Regions from separate parts of the Micromonospora sp. URMC 107 genome, predicted to be linked through region 1. Evidence: riboswitches for the same ligand, from Rfam matches in the RefSeq annotation. Region 1 holds a riboswitch; the other holds the start of a gene.
The links. A riboswitch is a leader RNA that binds a small molecule or an ion and turns the genes downstream of it on or off. The one in region 1 is predicted to bind cyclic di-AMP.
Positions count from the first base shown of each region.

Region 2: another riboswitch for cyclic di-AMP. It lies ahead of ACSNN9_RS22380 (C39 family peptidase); the one in region 1 lies ahead of ACSNN9_RS08390 (coiled-coil domain-containing protein).

Region 1 covers NZ_JBPQTK010000024.1:3,620-11,152, forward strand. Annotated here, with positions in the region: gene ACSNN9_RS08380 (1-phosphofructokinase family hexose kinase) at 1-965, opposite strand, end outside; gene ACSNN9_RS08385 (SRPBCC family protein) at 1,144-1,611, shown strand; gene ACSNN9_RS08390 (coiled-coil domain-containing protein) at 1,690-2,781, opposite strand; cyclic di-AMP (ydaO/yuaA leader) riboswitch at 2,795-2,926, opposite strand; gene ACSNN9_RS08395 (cation diffusion facilitator family transporter) at 3,080-3,997, opposite strand; gene ACSNN9_RS08400 (HelD family protein) at 4,074-6,191, opposite strand; gene ACSNN9_RS08405 (alpha/beta fold hydrolase) at 6,356-7,291, opposite strand; gene ACSNN9_RS08410 (carbonic anhydrase) at 7,438-7,533, shown strand, end outside.
Region 2 covers NZ_JBPQTK010000116.1:26-7,558, reverse strand. Annotated here, with positions in the region: gene ACSNN9_RS22400 (ABC transporter ATP-binding protein) at 1-762, shown strand, start outside; gene ACSNN9_RS22395 (D-ribitol-5-phosphate cytidylyltransferase) at 886-2,388, shown strand; gene ACSNN9_RS22390 (CDP-glycerol glycerophosphotransferase family protein) at 2,424-4,151, shown strand; gene ACSNN9_RS22385 (alpha/beta fold hydrolase) at 4,258-5,001, opposite strand; gene ACSNN9_RS22380 (C39 family peptidase) at 5,107-5,952, opposite strand; cyclic di-AMP (ydaO/yuaA leader) riboswitch at 6,181-6,321, opposite strand; gene ACSNN9_RS22375 (hypothetical protein) at 6,629-7,396, opposite strand.

The sequences.
Region 1 (7,533 bases):
GCCCGGTCGGCCAGCTCGTCGGGGCTGGTCCGCTCCTGTGGCCGGCTGCCGGCCGGTACGAGGCGCACCCGGTCGACCAGCCCGGTGATCGAATCGAGCCGGCCGGTGCCCAGGCCGTGCCGGGTCACGTTCAGCGCGCCGGCCGCCGCGCCGGTACGGATCGCGGTGCGCACGTCACCGCCGCGCGCGACCACGGCCGCCACCCCGGCCGTCATCGAGTCGCCCGCCCCGCGCGGGTCGGCCGCCTCCAGCCGGGGCATCTCCACCTCGAAGACCTCGCCGTCGACCAGAGCGAGGGCGGGCTTGTCGGCCCGGCTCACCACCACGTTCTCGGCGCCGCCGGCGTGCAGGTCGTACAGGGCCCGGGTGAGCTGCTCCTCGTCCTCGCCGTCGGCGCGGCCGTCGGCGATCAGCTCCTCGTGGCTGACCTTGAGGAAGAAGACGCCGCTCTGGAGCACGGCGTCGAGGTGCTCGCCGCAGAGGTCGACCACCACCCGGCTGCCGTTGGCCCCGAGGTCGGCGGCGAACCGCCGGTAGAGGTCGGCCGGGACCAGCGACGGCTCGTTCGGCCCGCTCAGCACGCTGACCGTGGCGCGCAGCCCCTCGCCGAGCGCCAGGTTGTAGAGCTCGTCCAGCTCGTGCCGGCTGAGCGGCTGGCCGGGCACGTCGACGATCTCCTCCCGGGAGCCCTCCCGCCGATCGTGCACGTACCCGCCGCTGCCGGAGTCGCGGAGCACCACCTTCAGGTTGACCCCCTCGCTGACCAGCAGCGGCTCCAGCACCTGGCCGATCTCGCCACCGAGGGCGGTGCAGAGCACCACGTCGACCCCGAGCGACATGACCATCCGGGCCTGCCAGACGCCCTGCCCGCCGGGGTGCAGGTGCAGCTCCGGCGCGTCGCTGGGCTGGTCGACGGTCACCGTCAGCCGGGGCGTGGGCGCGAAGACCATCACGTGCCCGCTCATCCGTCGTACCCGTTCATGCGCCCACCCTCCACCGATCGACACGTGACGTGACCATCCATCAGCCGACCGTAGTGGGATTCGGGCCCGGGCGTCCGGACTCCGGGTGGGATCGGCGCGGCGTTGCCAGCGCGCCCGGCATGCGCGACGATCGGGCGACCATCGACGGCGGGGAGACGGCGTGCTCAGGCGGGATTCCTTCAGCTACACCGTCCAGGCGCGCTGCTCCCTCGCGGAGGCCGCGGCGCTGCTCGCCGATCCCCGCCGGCAGGAGGAGCTGCACCCGCTCATCGTCCGGGTCCGTCGGGTGCCGCCCCGCCCCGGCGCGCGCGCCAGCTACGACATCACCGATCGACTCGCCGCCGGGCCGGTGCGCCTGCCGATCACCTACCGGGCCGACGTCCTCGTCCACGATCCCGACGAGATCGTCACCGTGGCGCGGCAGTGGCCCGCCACCACGGTGCGCAACCACACCCGGCTGCGGGTGGAGCCCGACGACGTGGTCCGCATCGACGTGGAGATCACCCTCTCCGCGCCCGCGCCGCTCTTCGGCTACGCGTTCCGCCAGGCCCGCGCAGCCCACCTCGGGCTGGCCGCCCGCCTCGCCGTGGCCCTCGACACGCGCCCGCCCGGGCCGCCGGCCGACTGACCAACGGGACGACCGGAGTCGGCGGGCGCCCGCGCCCCCGGTGACCCGCCGACGGGCGGGGCACCGGGGCGCGGGCCGTCAGTAGACCGACAGGTGCACGTGGTTGGTGTGGTCGCTGGACGGGTCGCCGTTGGCCCCGCTGTACGACTTCCATCCGCTGCTCGGCAGCCAGATCTGCCTGTACCAGATCACGTAGAGCACGGCGAGCCGGTCGGCGTTGCGCACGTAGAACGCCGCCAGGTTGTTGCCGTACGTCCGGTCGCCACCGGTGGCGTCGCCGCCGAAGCCGCCCTTCTGGGCCGCGAAGTCGCAGGCCCGGCCCTTCGGGTGCTCGCCCGAGCCGCCGGGACGGTAGCAGGAGACGTAGCGGGTGAAGCCCGCCGCCTTGGCCTGGTTGAGCGCGTGCAGGGTGCGCGGGGTGATGCAGCCGTTGGCGGGGGTGGGGTCGTTGACGCTGCACGACTCACGCGGCCAGGAGCCGTCGGAGTTGCGCGGCGCCGCCTTCGCCGTCTTGTTCGAGGTGCCGCCCGGCGAGGCGCCCCCGCCCGCGGACTGTCGCTGTCGCTGTTCCTGTTGCTGCTTCCGGTTGGCGACCGTCAGCGCCCGTTCGGCCTGCTCCTTGCGCTTGGCCATCACGGTGACCTGCTTGCGCTGCTCCCGGATCTCGCCGTCCAGGGCGAGCTTGGTGCGGGTGGCCTCGTCCCGGGTCTCCTGGAGTTCGCGCAGGGCCCGGTCCTCCTTGGCGGCGACCGCGTCGAGGGCGGCGGCGCGGTCCATGAAGCCGTCCGGTGAGCCGCTGTTGAGCAGGGCGGACGCCACGCTGAGCCGGCCGGTGCGGTAGGCGGCCCCCGCGATCTCGCCGACGTTGGCGGTGCGCGCGGTCAGCTCGACCTCGGTGGTCTTGAGCTGCGCGGTGAGCTGCTGCTGCCGCTTGGTCGACGTCTCCAGGGCGCGCTTGGCGTCGAGGTAGCCCTTGCTGGCCGCCTCCAGCTGGTCCCGCAGGGCGGGGGTGCCGCCCTCCTGGTCCTGGCCGGGAGCCGCGGCGAGCAGGCCGGCGCGGGTGGTGGCCGCCGCCGGGGCGGCGGTGACCGGGGCCACCGCGGCGCCCAGGGCGAGCATCGTGGCGATCAGGGCCGCCGTTCGGGCGGCACGTCGTCGTACAGGTGCCATCACGGGCATACACGTGTCCTTCCGTCAGCCGCCGACCGGGTTAGCTGACGGGTTCGGGACGGAAGATCCCTACCGCTGACGCGGATGCACCCCACGAACATGGTTCCCCGGTTCGCCCCGCCGGGCGATTAGGCGGCGACCACCGCCGGCACCGGTGGGTGCCGCCTGGCGGAGGCCGAAGCCGAGCCTACCGGTGCCGGTGTGACTGGTGCAGCGCAGGTGACGGACGGTGTGCGTCCACTAACAGTCAAATCCGGCATAAGGCAACAATACTATCCCAGAATTAAGGTTGTCCTCATTACCACTCCACCGCCCCGCAGGCCCCGGGCGACGCTCCCGGCTCGATCTGCAACGTGGCGTGTTCGATCTGGAAGTCGTCGTGCAGCGCGGCCCGGGCGGCGGCCAGCACCGCGCCCACCTCCGCGCCGGGCGCCATCGTCAGGTGCGCCGAGGCCACCTCCATCCCGGAGGTCAGCGTCCAGACGTGCAGGTCGTGCACCTCGGCGACGCCCGGCACGGCGGCCAGCCGGTCGTGCACCGCGGTGACCTGGAGGTGTTCCGGCGCGGCCTGTACGAGGATGCGCAGCGCGGCCCGACCGAGCCGCCAGGTGCGGGGCAGGATGAACAGCCCGATCGCGACGGCCACCAACGGGTCGGCCCACCACCAGCCGGTGGTGGCGATCAGCAGCGCCGCCCCGATCACGCCCAGTGACCCCAGTAGGTCGCCGAGCACCTCCAGGTAGGCGCCGTGCACATTGATGCTCTCCTTCGCGCCGGAGCGCAGCAGCGCGAAGGCGCCGACGTTGGCGAGCAGGCCGAACACGGCGACCACCAGCATCGGGCCCGCCAGCACCTCGGGCGGGTCGCCGAAGCGGCGCACCGCCTCGACCACGACGTAGACCGCGACGCCGGAGAGCAGCACGGCGTTGGCCAGCGCGGCCAGCACCTCCAGCCGGTAGAGGCCGAAGGTGCGCTGCGGATCGGCGCCCGCCCGCCGGGTGGCGGCGATCGCCGCGAGCGCCATGCCGATGCCGAGCACGTCGGTGAACATGTGCCCGGCGTCGCTCAGCAGGGCCAGGGAGCCCGTGCGGAAGGCGGCCACCGCCTCCACCACCATCAGGCCGGCGAGCAGCCCGAACGCCGCCCAGAGCCGGCCCCGGTGGCGGTGTGCGGCATTCGCCACCGACCCGTGATGGTGGTCATGACCTGCGCCCACGCGCCCACCCTCCGTCAGGCGTCCGGATTCGCGTCCAATCTATGTTCACATCGCTATGTATGCAAGTAACGTGGCCTCAGCCGGTCGGGTCGACGGTGGTCAGACGCTGGGTGGCCCGGGACAGCGCGACGTAGAGCGTCCGCACCCCCGAACCCGGGTCGGCCCGGATCTCACCAGGGGCGACGAGGACGACCCCGTCGTACTCCATGCCCTTGGCCTCCAGGCTGGTCACCACCTGCAGGCGCGGCGCGGCCAGCCCGCCCAGCCAGCCGACCACCTCGTCGCGGCGGGGCACCGGCGTGATCACGCCGACCGTGCCCTCGACCTCGGCGAGCAGCGCGCGGGCCGCCGCCACGACGGCGCTCTCCAGCTCCGCCGGGGGCACCGCCAGTTCGACCGGGTCGACGCCGGTGGAGCGCACCGCCCTGGGCAGCGGCAGGTCCGGGTGCAGCCGGCGGATCTCGGCCGCCGCCACCGCGAAGATCTCCGCCGAGTTGCGGTAGTTCGTGGTGAGGGTGAAGTGGTGCCGCTTGCGCCGGCCCAACGCCTGGTCCCGGGCCCGGGTCAGCTCCTCGGGGTCCCCCGTCCACGCCGTCTGGGCCGGGTCGCCCACCACCGTCCACGAGGCCAGCCGGCCGCGCCGGCCGATCATCCGCCACTGCATCGGCGAGACGTCCTGCGACTCGTCGACCACCACGTGCGCGTACTCCCGGTAGTCCTCCGGGCGCTCCCGGGCCGCCTCGCGGGCGGCGCGCTGCCGGTCGGCGAAGGTGCTCAGCTCGCGGACCCCGCCGGCCAGCTGGAACGGGTCCCGCCTGGCCCGGGCCGGCCTCATCGGCTTGCCGAGCAACGCGTCCAGCTCGTCGAGCAGCGCGATGTCGGCGATCGTCAGCCCGGCGGCGTCGAGGCTGCGGTACGCGTCGGTCAGCAGCCGGATCTCGGCGCGGGAGAGGATCCCGGCGGCGTACCGGTGCAGCCGGTCCGGGCGGGCCAGCCAGCCCAGCACGTGCCGGGGGTGCAGCCGCGGCCACCACGCCTTGAGGAACTCCCGGAACTCCGGCCGCTCGGCGATCTCGTCCTCGAACGCGCGCTGCTCCGGCAGCCGGCCGACGCCCAACCGGCGGGCCTGCGCCCAGAGCGCCGCGAAGACCCCGTCGAAGCCGGCCCGGCGCACCTCGTTGCGCCGGGCGCCCCGGGGCAACGCCCGGTCCCGGATGCCGTCCAGCTCGCGGCGCTCCAGCCGGAGCAGCTCGCCCCGGTAGAGCAGGCGCAGCTCGTTCGGGCCGCCCGGCACCGCGTCCCGGGCCGCCCGCTCCAGCACCCGCCGCATCCGCAGCGAACCCTTGACCGCCGCCACCGCCGGCGGATCGGTGCGGGTGGCGGTCATGCCCGCGAAGAGCGTGCCCAGCGAGTGCAGGGTGGCGGTGTCCTCGCCGAGCGAGGGCAGCACCGAGGCGATGTACTCGACGAAGACCGAGGACGGGCCCACCACCAGGATGCCGCCGCCGGCGAACCGGCTGCGGTCGGAATAGAGCAGGTACGCGGCCCGGTGCAGGGCGACGGCCGTCTTCCCGGTGCCCGGACCGCCGGACACGATCGTCACGCCCGAGCCGGGGGAGCGGATCGCCTCGTCCTGCTCCCGCTGGATGGTGGCGACGATGTCCCGCATGCCCCGGCCGGTGGCCTTCGACAGCGTGGCCAGCAGCGCGCCGTCGCCGACCACCGCCATGTCGGCGGGCGCGGCGACGGGATCGAGCAGGTCGTCCTCGATCCGGGTGACCCGCTCGGCGGAGGACTGGATCGTGCGCCGCCGCACCACGCCCAGCGGCTGCGCCGGGGTGGCCTGGTAGAAGGCGGCGGCGGCCGGGGCCCGCCAGTCCACCACCAGGGTGGAGGCGTCGTCGTCCCGGATGCCGAGCCGCCCGACGTGCAGCACCTGCCGGTCGAGCAGGTCCAGCCGGCCGAAGACCAGGCCCTCGTGCTCGGCGTCCAGCATGTGCCGCCGCCGCGCGGCGTGGAACACCATCGCGTCCCGTTCGACCAGCGCCCCGAAGTTGCCCACCCGGGCGAGCCGGTAGCCCTCCTTCTCGGCGCTGACCGCCGACCGGCGCAGCTCGGCCAGTCGGGCGTACACCCGGTCGAGATGCCGCTGCTCGACGGCGATCTCCTGTTCCAGGGTGGTCTGGTCGGTCACCGCTCGCTCCTCCTGACGTCGGCGGCGGGCGGCGCGAACCGTGCGAACCGCGCCAGGCCAACCGCAAGAGGGTACGGCCCGCGCGCAACCAGCGGCGCGACCGGTGCGGGAAAGGAACCCGCGTCACGCCCGCGGGGGCCGCGGCGCGCTCCCGGACGCCCGGCTCAGTCCGCGCGGGCGGCGGCGGTGGCGTCGGCCCCCGGGACGGCGAGCACGCGCCGCAGCACGCCGCCCAGCGCCGCGTTGACCTCGTCGGGGCGTTCCATCATCAGCATGTGCCCGGCGCCCGGGCAGACGGTCAGCTCGGTCGCCGGCAGCGCGGCGGCGATCGACTCGGCGCAGGGTGGCGGGGTGAGGCGGTCCCGGTCGCCGACCAGGGCCGCCGCCGGCAGGTGGGCGAGCGCGGTGAGGGTGTCCAGCCGGTGCTGCGTGCCGATGGAGGCGCGGAACCCGCCGATCGAGCGCAGGGAGGCGCGGGCCACCGCCGAGGTGACCAGCCGGATGTCGTGGGGGTCGCAGCGGTCGCCGAAGAGCATCCAGCGGATGCTGGGACGCAGGGCGCGCAGCAGCGCCCGGGGCGGCCGCCAGGACCCGCACCGGGCCAGGACGCCGGCCCCGGTGGTCTCGGCGAGCCGGATCAACCGGGCGATCCGGGGCGAGAGGCCGTACGCGGTGTGCGTGTGGCCCTCGGCGGTGGTGGAGACGAAGACCAGCCCGGCCGTCCGGGCGGCGAAGTGCCCGGGGTGCCGGTGCGCGTACTCCATGATCGTCATGCCGCCCATCGAGTGGCCGACCAGCACGACGCGGCCGGCCGGGACCACCTCGTCCAGCACCGCGGCGAGGTCGTCGCCGAGCTGGGCCACCGTGGCGGTGGGCAGCGCCATGCAGCTCGACCGGCCGTGGCCGCGAGCGTCGTAGGTGACCACCCGTACCGCGTCGTCGAATCGTTCCCGCAGGTCGGCGAGCTGCCGGTGCCAGGCCCGCCCGTCCAGCGTCCAGCCGTGCAGCAGCACGACCGTGACCTCGGCGTCGGCCGGTCCGGTCGCCTCGACGTGCAGGCGTACGTCGTCGGGAAGACGCACCTCGACGTGCTCCGACATCGTCACCTCCCAGGCCGCACGGAACCGCAACACCGGGGATACCCGGTGGTAACACCGGCTACCCGTCATGAGACCACGGCAACCGGGTCGGTGAGAAGATTCGCAACCCGCTCCGGGCGCCCGGTGTGCCCGCCAAGCTGAGGGGCATGGGGTCGCCCCGCGCCGCGCTGGCCGAGCTGCTCGCCGGCAACCGCCGCTTCGTCAGCGGCCAGCCGATCCACGGCCACGACGTCACCGCCGCC
Region 2 (7,533 bases), on a different contig from region 1:
GCGGAGCAGCGGCGCATCCCGACCGTCGTGGTGGACGACGTGCACGTCATCTACCGGATCCACAAGGGCGCCACCGGTGGTACCAGTCCGGTCGCCGCGCTGAAGCGCATCGCCTCCCGGACCAACGCCCCGAACATCCGCGAGGTGCACGCGGTCAAGGGCGTGAGCTTCACCGCCTACCAGGGCGAGGCGATCGGGCTGATCGGCAGCAACGGCTCCGGCAAGTCCACCCTGCTGCGGGCCATCGCCGGGCTGCTGCCCGTGAACCGGGGCGCCGTCTACACCCTGGGCCAGCCGTCGCTGCTCGGCGTGAACGCCGCGCTGCTCAACGACCTCTCCGGCGAGCGCAACGTGGTGATCGGCTGCCTGGCCATGGGCATGTCCCCGGAGGAGGTCAAGCGCCTCACCCCGGAGATCATCGAGTTCTCCGGCATCAACGAGCGCGGAGACTTCGCCTCGCTGCCGATGCGCACCTACTCCTCCGGCATGGGGGCCCGGCTCCGCTTCGCCATCGCCGCCGCGAAGAAGCACGACGTGCTGCTGATCGACGAGGCGCTGGCCACCGGCGACCGGAAGTTCCGGGCCCGCAGCGAGCAGCGGGTCCGGGAGCTGCGCGCGAGCGCCGGCACCGTCTTCCTCGTCAGCCACTCCATCGGCTCGATCCGCGACACCTGTGAGCGGACGATCTGGCTGGAGGGGGGCGTGCTGAGGATGGACGGGCCCACCGACGAGGTCGTCCGGGCGTACGAGGCACACAAGTAGCATCCCCGGGCGCAGCGCCCGGTGGCAGCCCCACAGCGACGCGCTAGGGTTTTTCCGGTAACCGGTGGCGCCCCGCCATCCGCCGCCCACCCCGCGCCACCCCCGAGAAGCGAGGACCGCCACATGACGCAGGACCACACCGTCGCCCCGGCCACCGCGAAGGCGGGCCCGGCGCCGTGGCGGCCCTCGCGGACGGTGGCGGTGGTGCTGGCCGGCGGCACCGGGACCCGGCTGGGCCTCGGCATCCCGAAGCAGCTGTTGAAGATCGCCGGCAAGCCGATCATCGAGCACACCCTGGCGGTCTTCGAGGCGGCGCCCGAGATCGACGAGATCGTCGTACTGATGGCCACCGGCCACGTCGCCGACGCCCAGCAGATCGTCGACAAGGCCGGCTTCCGGAAGGTCACCAAGGTGATCGAGGGCGGCGACACCCGCAACGCCACCACCCGGATCGCGCTCGACGCCGTCGGCGAGGGCGACTGCAACATCCTCTTCCACGACGCGGTGCGGCCCCTGGTCAGCGGCCGGATCGTCCGGGAGTGCGTGAACGCGCTCTGGACGTACTCGGCGGTCGACGTGGCCATCCCCTCGGCCGACACGATCGTCCAGGTCGACGAGGACGACTGCATCACCGACATCCCGGTGCGCTCCTCGCTGCGCCGGGGCCAGACCCCGCAGGCATTCCGCTCGGGCACCATCCGCGAGGCCTACCGGCTCGCCGAGGGCGACCCGCACTTCGCCGCCACCGACGACTGCGGGGTGGTGCTGCGCTACCTGCCCGGCACGCCGATCAAGGTCATCGACGGCTCCGACGAGAACATCAAGGTCACCCACCCGGTCGACGTGCACCTGGCGGACAAGCTCTTCCAGCTCGCCGCCGCGCAGGCGCCCCGGGTGACCGACGAGCGCAGCTACACCGAGGAGCTGACCGGCCGGACCATCGTGATCTTCGGCGGCAGCTACGGCATCGGCCACGACCTCGCCGAGCTGGCCCGCCGCTACGGCGCGCAGGTCTTCCCGTTCAGCCGCTCCAGCACCGGCACCCACGTCGAGCGCGCCGAGGACGTCGAGGCGGCGCTGAAGACCGCCTTCGAGGCCACCGGCCGGATCGACCACGTGGTGGTCACCGCCGGCATCCTGGAGAAGGGCGCCCTCGCCGAGATGGACCAGGAGACCATGGACCGGGTGCTCCAGGTCAACTTCGTGGGGCCGGTCATCGTCGCCCGCCAGTCGCTGCCCTACCTCCAGCAGACCAAGGGTCAGCTGCTGCTCTACACCTCCAGCTCCTACACCCGGGGCCGGGCCCGCTACGCGCTCTACTCCTCGACCAAGGCGGCCCTGGTCAACCTCACCCAGGCGCTCTCCGACGAGTGGGCGGAGTTCGGCGTACGGGTCAACTGCGTCAACCCCGAGCGCACCGCGACCCCGATGCGCACCAAGGCGTTCGGCGAGGAGCCGGAGCACACCCTGCTCGCCGCCGAGACCGTCGCCCGGTCGTCGCTGGACGTGCTGATCTCGGACCTGACCGGTCAGGTCATCGACGTGCGCCGCGCGCCGGGCGAGGTGCCGACCCAGCCGGGGCCGACACGGGCCGAGCGCGACGCCAGCCTCGCCGACGCCGGCTGACGCGGTTCTCGGGCACGGCGGGAGACGGAGCCGACATGCGTGGTGACCTGGTACGCAAGCTGCTCGCCCGCGCGCTGGCCACCGGCCTGGCGGTGCTGGCGTTCCTCGTCGTCGCGCTGACCGGCGCGACCGGCTGGGGGCTGGGGCTGGCCGTGGCCGCCCTCGCGGCGGTCACCTGGGAGCGGCGGGTGCGGCCGGGCGCCGACAACGCGGCGGAGACCGCGCTGGTCGCGGCGGCGATCCTGGTCGGGTACGCCCGCCGCCTCGACGCCGGGTTCGACCCCGCGCTGGCCACCACCGCACTGGCCCTGCTGGGGCTGGTGCTGCTGGTCAATCCGCTCCGGGACGCCGGCGGCCTGGAGGTGCGCGCCGCGAACCTGCCGGTGCGCACCTGGACGCCGCTGGTCGCCGCCCGCCTCGGCGACGCGCTGGCGGGGCTGCTCGCCCTGCTGGCGCTGGCGGCCGTCGTGGGTCTGCCGGCCGGCGTCGCGCTGGCGGCCGTCGCCGTGGTCGCCGGCGGCGCCGCCGCGGTCGGGCTGGACCTGGCCAGGCGCCGGTTCCGGCCGGGGGCCGGCGGCTCGGCGGTGTCCCGCGCGCTGCGCGGGCACCAGCCCGAGTTCCTGCTCCACTTCTCCGCGCCGCCCGGTTCGGAGTACCAGGTCACCATGTGGCTGCCGTACCTGGAGCGGATCGGCCGGCCGTTCCTGGTGATGGTGCGCGAGCCGGAGTTCCTGCCCGTGGTCGCGGCGGCCACCCGCGCGCCGGTCGTCTACTGCCCCACCACCAAGGCGATGGACGAGGCGCTGGTGCCGAGCCTGCGGGTGGCGTTCTACGTCAACCACGGCGCGAAGAACAGCCACTGCATCCGCTTCACCCAGCTGACCCACGTCCAACTGCACCACGGCGACAGCGACAAGGCCCCCAGCGCCAACCCCGTCTCGGCGATCTTCGACCGGATCTTCGTCGCCGGCCAGGCCGCCATCGACCGGTACGCCCGCGCCGGGGTGGACATCCCGGCGGAGAAGTTCGTCATCGTCGGCCGCCCGCAGGTCGAGGCGATCGAGGTACGCCCGGAACCGGCGCACGGCCGGGGCAACCCGACCGTGCTCTACACGCCGACCTGGACCGGGCACCACGCGGACGCCAACTACTGCTCCCTGCCGGTGGCCGAGACCCTGCTGCGCCGGCTGCTCGACCGGGGCGCGACGGTGATCCTGCGGGCCCACCCGTACACCTCGCAGAACCCGGCCTCCGCCCGGCAGCTGGGCCGGCTCGCCGAGCTGCTGGCGGCGGACCGGGCCCGCAGCGGCCGCCAGCACGTCTTCGGCGCCGCCGCGAGCCGGGAACTGACCCTGACCGAGTGCGTGAACCGCTCGGACGCGCTGATCTCCGACGTGTCCGGGGTGATCTCCGACTACCTCTACTCCGGCAAGCCGTACGCGGTGACCGACATGGGGGACTCCGGCGACCGGTTCTGCGAGCAGTTCCCGCTCGCCGCGTCGGGCTACGTGCTGCGCCGCGACATGTCCAACGTCGACGAGGTGCTGACCGCGCTGCTGGACACCGACCCGCTGGCGTCGGCCCGGTGGGCCACCCGGAGCCGCTACCTGGGCGACTTCCCCGCCGAGTCGTACGCCGAGGCGTTCCTGGAGGCCGCGCGGCGCCAGCTCGACGGGGGCTGGAACCCGCCGGCCCCGCGCGCCGCGGGCGGGACCGGCCTGCCGCTCGACCCGGACGACGCGGCGCTCTCCCCCACCGCCTGACACCCTGCTCGGGCGCCCCTCTCCGGGTCAGGCTCCCGCCGCTGCGGCACGCGACGGTCGTCCGCACCCGGAATCCTCGACGCCGCGCCTCGGGGCGGGGCAGCTGTCAGCGGTACGGGTCGACGAGGGCCAGGACCGCCTCGGGGGCCTCCACGTGGGCGTTGTGGCCGAGACCGGGCAGGGTGGCGACCGGCACGCCCAGCTCCTTGAGCTGGGCGTCGGTGACCATGGGGTCGTGCTCGCCGCGGGCCAGCAGCACCGGCACGTCGGTCGCCGCCAGCAGGGCGGGCAGGTCCGGCGCGCCCACGCCGAACGCGGCCGGGTCCATCGCCAGCCGCCAGCGGCCGTCGACCTGCCGCAGCCCGGCCTCCACGACGGGATGGTCGGGGGCGAAGAGCCCGGTCAGGCCGGCCACCCGCAGGTAGCGGCGGGCCGCCTCGTCCCGGCTCGCGAACCAGGTCACCGGGCGGGCGGCCAGCTCCCCCGCCTTCGCCAGCTCCGCCGGCGACCAGACGGCCTTGATGCCGAGCCCGATCACGGCGTCGACCGGCAGCCCGGCGCTCCGGGCGGCCAGCGCCAGGCCGACCACCCCGCCGAGGGAGTGCCCCAGCACGACGAGCCGGTCCCCCGCCGCGAGCCCCGTGGCGATCCGCGCGGCCAGCCCCGGGAAGGAGTACGCCGGCAGCGGCGGCGACCAGCCGTGGCCGGCGAGGTCCGGCGCCAGCCACCGCCCCGCCCAGCGACGCTCCAGCAGCGGCGCCCAGGGCAGCCACACCTCGCCGGTGGCGCCCATCCCGTGCAGCAGCAGGAGCACCCGCCGGCCGTCCCGGTCACCCGATTCATCGACCATGGGGCGCAGTGTGCCACCACGGGACGCCGCGGGCGAGGGCCCTGACCCGGACACGACAACGGGCGCCGACCCCCGGGACGGGGAGCCGACGCCCGGCGCTGTCGCTCAGGCGGAGTAGCCGCGGGTGGCCGCCCAGTTCGCCAGGGCGATGGTGCTCATCCAGTACGACGCGGTCGCCGGGTTCGCCGAGTCGGCGATCTTCACCAGCCGCCCCTCGTCCTGGTAGCCCACGACGGCGATGTAGTGGCCGCCGGGGAAGGAGTGCCAGCCGCCTTCGGTGTCCGTGGCGCTGCCGGCGACGTTCACCACGACGCCCCGCCCGTCGCCGATGGCCGCGACCACGTCGGCCTGGAGCCGGTCCATCTGGGCCGGGGTGGCGGCGCCGCCCGGGATCATCCGGGTACGGTACGGGTCGCCCTTGACCGTCGCGTTCAACACGCGGGTGGTGTCCTGGGCCGAGTCGGTGCCCATCTGGTCGGTGCCCAGCTGGGCGCCGAGGGCGTCCTGGCTGCGCGCGATGCCGGCGGCGCTGAGGGCGTGCCGGACGGCCGCCGGACCGCAGTTGTAGAAGGTCGTCTGGGCCTGGTAGTCGTAGTCCAGGGTCTTGTCGGCCGGGGGCTTCGGCGGGGCCGGCTTGCGGGTCACGTCCGGGTCCGGGGCGGCGCTGGTGGCGCTGGCCGAGGGGGCGGCGCTGGACGGGGCCGGGGCGACGCTGGACGGGGCGGTCGCGACCCGGGCCTGGCTGCGCGAGGCCGCGGTGTCGTCCCGCAGTTCGGTCGCGGCCACCGGGGCCTGCGCGGCGGCGGGGGCCTCGTCGGTGCCGGCCAGCAGCGCGCCGGAGCCCGACGCCAGCACGAGCGCCGCAGCGGACGCGGCGGCCAGCTGGTACGGACGCTCGGACGTGAGGCGACGCAGCTGTCGCTTGAGGTGGTGCTTCACGGTTTCCTCCACGGGCTCGGGGGTGAGCGGTCGTCGGTCCGCGCCGAGGGCAGGGCGGACCGCCGCGCGGACGGACGTCCGGGCGGGTCGTGGACCACTCAGGGGATGCGCCCGGGATGCCGGGCGACGGACGGTGACCGGTGGGTCAGCTCGTTACCGGCGGACGGACGAGCACAGGCACCGCGGCGCCGTGGAGACGGCGGAACAACCGAGGGGTGGACGGGTGTGGCATGGGGATGGAACTCCTTCCGACACCGCCGACCGGGTTAGCTGACGGATTCGGGCGGGAAGAACGCCCTACCACGGGCCCAAGGCCCACGGATTCACCCCAACAAGCACTGGGTCCCCGGTTCGTCGTTCACGATTAGGCGGGTCGGCGCGGCGTCGCCTCTGGCGATCGGGTACCGCACCGGACGCGCCGACACTACTGGCCGGCCCAGGCCCTGCCAACCCCGTCCCACCTGGTTAAACCTTGATCTAGCGGCAATTTTTGCGGGCACTTCGCCACTGACGCGACTCAATGGGACGACCGTTTCTGAGCGCACCTTAGGGTGACAACGGGACGAGTGGCGGACATCGGCGTCGAAAGCCCGGCGGGAATCGACCGCGCCGCGCCGGTTGACCGGTTCGCCGGCATGGTGACCGGCGTCACCGAAGGATTCCTCGACGTCGCGGGGACGGCGTGCGGTCAGCCCACCCGGGCGGGCCGCCAGCGCGCCGCGGGCACGGGCCGGGGCGCGGCGGACGCCGCCCGCGGCGCGGGGAGCCGGCCCGGGCGGAGCCGGGCCGCCGCGGCGTACGCCTCCACGGCCAGCGCCCGCGCCGCCTCGGCGGCCAGGTCGGCGTCGCGCCACGCGGCCCGTTCCCGTTCGGCGGCGGCGCGGTGGCGAGCGCGCTTCGCGTCGCGTACCGCGCGGGCCAGCACGATCTCCTGCTCGGCCGGGTGCCGCCGGGGATCCCAGCCCGCCCGGCGGGCGAACACGTCGCTGAGTTGACGGGCGGAGAGGTCCCCACGCCAGTGGGCGGCCATCGCGGCGTGGTGCAGCCAGCGCTCCCGGGCGGCGTACTCGGCGGGCGTGCGTGGGGTGTGCGGGGCGGGCAGGAGGGCGGCTGCGGTCAACCGGCGGGCGGCCGTCTCCGCCTCGTCGTACGCCTGCCAGGCCCGGTCGGCCTCCTCCTGCGCGGCGAGCCAGTCGGCCCGTCGCCGCCGGGCGGTCCGGGCGGCCCGGGCCGCCGCGACCGCCACCTCCTCGGCGTAGCGGCGCAGGTCGGCCGCGTCGGCCACCTCCGTCGCGGGATCGTCGGCCGGCGGCGCTACCGGAGCGTCGACGGGACGGGCCCACTCGGGGCGGGCGACCAGCACGGCGAGCACGGTCAGGGCCAGCAGGAGCAGGACCGACCAGATGACGGCGGCCTGCGGCACCTCGATCAGGAACTGGTAGAGGACGGTCTCCATGGTCGGCACCTCACGGACGAGTGCGGCGGCGGGGCGTACGCGCCGCCCCGGGCGACCGGCGTGGTGACGCCATGGGCCGCCGTCGGGCGGTGCGGGGACGAGGGTTCGGTGGGCGCGGGCACGGGCGCCGGCCCGTG